2 linked regions of the Cytobacillus sp. IB215665 genome follow. The protein of the gene in region 1 interacts with the protein of each later gene in a pairwise test. Links are inferred from orthologs where the notes say so. Each region holds a gene or a part of one and is shown in the gene's direction. Other genes may lie near its edges. The genes, in order: selB and serC.

What was found.
Region 2: the proteins of selB (region 1) and serC interact in binary tests that used the Escherichia coli proteins (3 or more experiments, as listed by UniProt). The link is inferred for Cytobacillus sp. IB215665 from one-to-one orthologs.

The regions. Positions count from the first base shown.
Region 1 is NZ_JAXBME010000016.1:62,485-65,692, reverse strand. Bases 28-2,893 are described here. They hold selB (selenocysteine-specific translation elongation factor), read left to right. Parts: upstream 28-438; coding sequence 439-2,349; downstream 2,350-2,893. Other genes in these bases: SLH52_RS17420 (hypothetical protein), read left to right, coding at 28-222. In the rest of the region: more of SLH52_RS17420, read left to right, coding at 19-27. UniProt on the Escherichia coli protein: Translation factor necessary for the incorporation of selenocysteine into proteins. It probably replaces EF-Tu for the insertion of selenocysteine directed by the UGA codon. SelB binds GTP and GDP.
Region 2 is NZ_JAXBME010000003.1:263,046-266,259, forward strand. The notes cover bases 1-2,872. They hold serC (3-phosphoserine/phosphohydroxythreonine transaminase), read left to right. Parts: upstream 1-829; coding sequence 830-1,915; downstream 1,916-2,872. Other genes in these bases: SLH52_RS05480 (hypothetical protein), read right to left, coding at 1-665; SLH52_RS05490 (hypothetical protein), read right to left, coding at 1,977-2,168; SLH52_RS05495 (HTH-type transcriptional regulator Hpr), read left to right, coding at 2,339-2,872. Also shown: more of SLH52_RS05495, read left to right, coding at 2,873-2,923; SLH52_RS05500 (DUF1878 family protein), read right to left, coding at 2,927-3,214. UniProt on the Escherichia coli protein: Catalyzes the reversible conversion of 3-phosphohydroxypyruvate to phosphoserine and of 3-hydroxy-2-oxo-4-phosphonooxybutanoate to phosphohydroxythreonine. Is involved in both pyridoxine and serine biosynthesis.

The DNA.
Region 1 (3,208 bases):
ATTAACGGAGGTCTTTTCATGCGAGGATTAGCAAAGCATCTAACTGAAGCAGAGAAAGAGCATGTTGATCGGCTAACAGAAAAAATGAAGAATGCCTTAACCGAAGAAGAAGTACAGTATTTTGAAAACAAGATCCATGATCTATTAGATGAAGTTGAAAAACGTGTAACTAACCAAGATATGCAAAAGGCAATAGAAGAACAAGCAGCTACCATTGCGTAATATATTTGTCCTTGGCATACATGGACTATATCATACATTTAGTGCCAAGTATTCGTGTTGTGACACTCAAAAATTATGCCTTTAAAATGGTGTGATTAGTGTTTTTTTCAATGCTATTTAAGAAGTATATAGAATAGGTCATTACTGTATCAGTTTTAAAATAATACAAAGAGAAATTACAATGTAATATTGTGATTGAGTTGCAGGTGATGTTACTTGACAGAGCAGCATTATACGATCGGCCTAGCGGGTCATATAGATCACGGAAAAACAGCTTTAACAAAAGCGTTGACAAATGTAGATACTGACAGATTGAAAGAGGAGAAGGAGCGCAAGATTACTATAGAGTTAGGGTTTGCACCTTTGCACCTTCATGAAAACATGATAGCCTCAATCATTGATTGTCCTGGTCACGAACGGTTTATTAGACAGATGATCTCAGGAGTGGCTGGCATAGATGTTGTTGTTATAGTAATTGCAGCCGATGAAGGTGTCATGCCACAAACGAAGGAACACCTAGAAATATTATCTTTTTTAGGAATTAAACATGGAGTTATTGCAATTTCTAAAATAGATACAGTAGATGATGAAATGCTTGAACTCGTTAAAGAAGATATTCAGTCAGAGTTACAAGGGACAGTTTTTGAATATGCTCCAGCCCTGTTAGTTGATAGTTTGTCAAATAAGGGAATTGATGAGCTAAAAGAGCTATTATTAAAACTATTACGGGCTATCTCTCCACGAAATACAAGAAATGCATTTCGCTTGCCAGTCGACCAAGTTTTTACGTTAAAAGGTCAAGGAACAGTCGTAAGAGGAACAGTTTTTGATGGGTCTGTGCGAGAAGATGAGCAAGTAACGATATTACCTTCAAACCAAAGAGCAAATATAAGGCAAATGCAAATGCATAGCAAACCAGTAGATGAAGCTTGGGCTGGACAAAGAATAGCCATAAATGTATCGTCCTTACGTGGTGAAGTGAAACGTGGAGATGTTTTAGTTTCTTCTTCAGAATCTTATTTAGTGACAAATACGATTGATATTGCACTTTCACTAAGTAAGCATGTTAAGCACACACTAAAACAAAGGTCTCTAGTAAAATGCCACATTGGAACAGCTGAAATAATGGCGAAAATTATTTTCTTTGATCGTAATGAAGTAAATAGTGATGAAGATCATGCAGAAATTCTCTGTCAACTCCGTTTAGCAGAGTCAACGGTTGTGACAAGAGGAGATCGTTTTATAATTCGTAGGCCTACTCCAGTAGAAACAATTGGTGGGGGATGGGTAATTGACCCTAATGGTCAGAAATACCGTTTTGGCAAAGATTCGGTATCTATGTTGCATAGCAAAATGAAAGGGACTCCGAAAGAACGTTTAATAGATTTGATCGAACAAGCTGGTATCATTTCCATATCTGACATTAATAAGCGTAGTTCGATTGACGAACGCCTGGTAGGTGAATTGGTCTTACATCCAGAGTTTGTTGTTATTAACGATAACCAAGTTACACTAAATGCTATTATCCTTAATATAATCGAAGAGTTGAAATCGTATTTACATACTTACCATGTTCGTTATCCACTAAGAACAGGAATCAACAAAGCGGAATTACTTCAACACTTTTCAACCAAATATCCAACACAAGTGCTTGATTTTGTACTTAATCAAACGTCGGATCAAGATATATTTATTAAGAAAGAGCAATATATCTCAATGCATTGCTTTACTCCTAGTTATCCTAAACAATGGGCAAAACGAATGGAGAATATGATTCAAATGATCCGAAAGGACGGAATCACAGTTCTGTCTTGGGCAGAATATGTAAAACAATCAGGAATACCTAATACAGAAGCTGACGAACTACGAAATTATTTGATATCTACTGGAAAACTTGTAGGTATGAATGATAAACACTATATTCATTTTGCAGCTTTACAAGAAGCTAATGCTAAGCTACGTTCACATTTTCCGAAACAGTTTGAGCTCAAAGACGCTAAAGATGTTCTCCAACTATCTAGGAAGTATTTAGTACCATTACTTGAACTATTTGATAAGCTAAAATATACAACAAGAGAAGACTCTAAACGAGTATGGGTTCAAATAAGAAGCAGCGGTTCAGAATAGATTCCCGCTGCTTCTACTGTTTGGACCTTTTGCTTTTATCATTTCATGGCTTGTGAACAGCTTAGTTTGTAATTGTTTAACCATTATTTCTCGTATATAAATCCTATTAAAGTAAAAACTTATTCCACGTATATAAACTGATCTTCTTTTTCTATTACACGCCCGATAATCGCTGCGTCTTCAATACCGTTATTATGTAGCTCTTCTACATACGATTTTGCATCGTTTATAGGCATACTTATAAAGAGCCCACCCGAAGTAATGGCATCACATAATAGTAACTGTTCAGTTTCAGTGATGTTCGTACCATATGTCACAAATTGTTTCAGCCATTTATGGTTGGCTTTTGAGCCTCCTGGTATTACTCCATTTTCTGCTAGCTTATGTGCACCGTCTAATAGAGGTGTTTTCGAATAATCAATTAACATGCTTACATTGCTTCCTCGCGCCATTTCACTTGCATGTCCAAGTAATCCGAATCCCGTTATATCAGTAACAGCACTTGGTGTATATTTTTGTAGCAAATCAGCTGCCAGCTTGTTCAATTGTGCCATGGTTGCTGAAACTAGTTTTGACTGGTCGAGTGTTGTTTTATCGCGTTTAATGCCAGTTGTTAAAACTCCTACACCGAGTGGTTTCGTAATCACCAATACATCTCCAGGTGTAGCACCAATATTTTTCCATATTTTGTTCGGGTGAACAAAGCCAGTAACAGATAACCCAAATTTAGGCTCTTGATCATCAATGGAATGCCCACCAATAATTAGTGCATCTGCTTCTGCTACCTTATCAGCAGCTCCCTTTAAGATTTGTGCTAGAATTTCTGCACCTAGCTTTTTGATTGGGAAACCGACAATGT
Region 2 (3,214 bases), on another replicon or contig:
GTAGAAATGCTAGGAATATCATTAAAACGATAATATGTTCCATCTAACTTCAGAGCATATGGATAATAATATGCATACACTTTTTCAAACGTTTCTCCTGTTTGAAGTGTTAGTTTTCTATTAAGGTGTTCTCTAAGTTCATATCCGGTTTCTGTTCTATCCATAAGTTCAAGTTGATCCTTATCCAAGAATGTTAGCCAAATTTCCGTTTGTGACCCACGATTTGGTGCAATTACTGCTGGTAATGCCCCGTAAGGAGCTAAAAATGGGCCAAAAACAATATCTGAATCAACCATCGTCCCTTTCATACAAATGAGTATTTGTTTCGAGTTTTGATTTAAGCTAAATTTGTACACAAGTTGTGCAATACATACGTTTGATCCATAAGCAACGACAGGAAATCTATTATCGATAGAACTTACTCCTTCTGTCTCTAACAATTCCTCAATATTGAGTACCTCTCCATCATCCGTTAAAAATGAACCTAGTGGGTGACTATTATTTGCAACATGAACTGAAAGTTGTTCAATTTTAGTATTATTTGCTTCTTCAATTTTATGGACTCTGCCATTCATAAAAACAAATGAGCTAGGTGGTCTTGGTCCTGGATAAATGTCTGGGTGGTCATAAGGGCTAATAATAAACGGCTTGTTTTCACGGTACAAAAATATATCTCCCCTTTTGAATTCATGTTTATATTTTGTTAACTAATCTTAGCTAATTTTCGAAAACTTTAAAATAATAGCTTACTTCATTACCGTTTCATGGTACTATATAAACAATTTAAGCAATTAACGTAACAAAACATTTTTGAGGAGGATATTACGTGATGCGTGCATACAACTTTAATGCTGGACCATCTGCACTACCACTAGAAGTTCTACAAATCGCTCAACAAGAGTTAGTAAATTTCCAAGGAACTGGGATGTCTGTCATGGAGCTTAGTCACCGTAGCAAAGAATATGACGCCGTTCATGAAAAAGCGAAAACTCTACTAAAGCAATTACTTAACATCTCAGATGAATATGAAGTTTTATTTCTTCAAGGTGGAGCTAGTCTTCAATTTACAATGATTCCAATGAATTTACTTTCCAACAATACAGTTGCTAACTATGTTTTGACAGGATCTTGGTCTGAGAAAGCCTTAGCTGAAGCTAAAAAAATCGGGCATGTCCATGTATCTGCATCTAGTAAAGAAAATCAATACAAGCACATTCCATCTATTAATGATTTAGAAGTAAGTGATAATGCTGCTTATTTACATGTTACTTCAAATAATACGATTTATGGTACCCAATGGTCGAAATATCCACAGTTAAATAATGTTGAGCTTATTGCAGATATGTCTAGTGATATTTTAAGCCATGAAATTAATGTGGAGCAATTCTCAATGATTTATGCTGGTGCACAAAAAAACCTTGGACCATCTGGTGTTACGGTTGTCATTCTAAAAAAAGAACTACTCACTAACACCACTGATGAATTACCAACGATGCTTAACTATCGTACGCATGCTGACAAAAATTCCTTATATAACACTCCTCCTACATTTGCAATATATACTTTATCACTTGTTCTTGAGTGGTTGGCTAATAATGGTGGTGTGAAAGGAATAGAGAGAGTTAATAATGAAAAAGCTTCTCTTCTATACAGTTGTATTGACGATAGTAATGGGTTTTATAAGCCTCATGCAAAGATGGATAGCAGGTCAAAAATGAATGTAACATTTACATTACCTTCTGAAGAGTTAACAAAGAAGTTTCTCTTCGAGGCTAAAGAAAAAGGCTTTATCGGTTTGAGTGGGCACCGCTCTGTAGGAGGGTGTCGTGCATCGATTTATAACGCTGTACCACTAGAAGCTTGTGAAACCTTAGCAGATTTCATGAACAGCTTTTATAAGAGGAACCAGCTCTAAACTCAAAAATAATTTAGTTAGATGAAATTTATAAAAACCCCGGTCTTTGGTCGGGGTTTCATCATCTAAAATAAATGATAGATAGAGCTACTAGCAAACAAACACATCCACCTCCACCTAGGACAGCTGCTTTTTGACGAAGTATTTGTTTAGGTGGGTAGGCGACAGCTCTTTGTATTAGTGAGAAATAATTTATCATGCCAACAAAGAATAATAGACTTAAAACAAACAATAACAAGATTAACACTGTCAATGCAGTCCCCCCCTTAATTGATATTATGGTGTTTTCAGAATAACTATGTGTTCTGATTTAAATAAATTTCGTTTATTTTAAAATTTCCGAAATTTAATCCTTTATTAATTTTTATTTTATTGGCATAATAGATTGTAATAAAAAATCCAAAGAAAAGTAGGTGACTAGTTGTGACGAAAGAAAATAATTTTTCTATGAAAGAAGCAATGTTATTTAGCCAAAGAATGGCTCAACTCGGTAAAGCACTATGGAAGACTATCGAAAAGGATTGGCAAAACTGGATCAAACCATATGATTTAAATATTAATGAACATCATATACTATGGATTGCTTACCATTTAAATGGTGCCTCCATCTCAGAGATTGCAAAATTCGGAGTCATGCACGTTTCAACTGCCTTCAACTTTTCTAAGAAATTGGAAGAACGAAATTTATTGCAATTTTCCAAAAAAGAGAATGATAAAAGAAATACCTATGTAAAAATTACTAGTCAGGGAGAAGAAATTTTATTAGAGTTAATGGAGAGTTATGACCCAACAAGACATTCTACCTTTCAGGGTGCACTTCCAATAAAAGATTTATACGGAAAATTCCCAGAACTTACTGATGTAATGTGTATCATTCGTAGTATATACGGTGACGATTTCATGAGGATATTTGAAAAATCTTTTGAGAATATTGAAGAAGAATTTGTTGAGGTAGATGGAAAAATTAGAAAGCACAATCAGCTACAAGAAGTGATTGAAGATAACTAAAGTCTATTTTATTAATTTCATAAATTCTTCCATCAACGGAGTGTACATTTGTTGTTTTAACATAGCTGTTACTGTATCTTTTACATTCATTTTAAATTGGATTGTTTTGGAGAATTCTATAAGAAGCGGGGTAAATACTAATAGGCCTTCCGCTTTTTGTTCTTCAAGTTTCATGCTCAACTTTTCACAAACTGATAGAATTTCATCTACATCTGCTTTTGATAATTGTTCCTTGATAACCATTTGATAAAATGGCATATGATCCTTTTCAACCATTTTCAGTAACAGTGT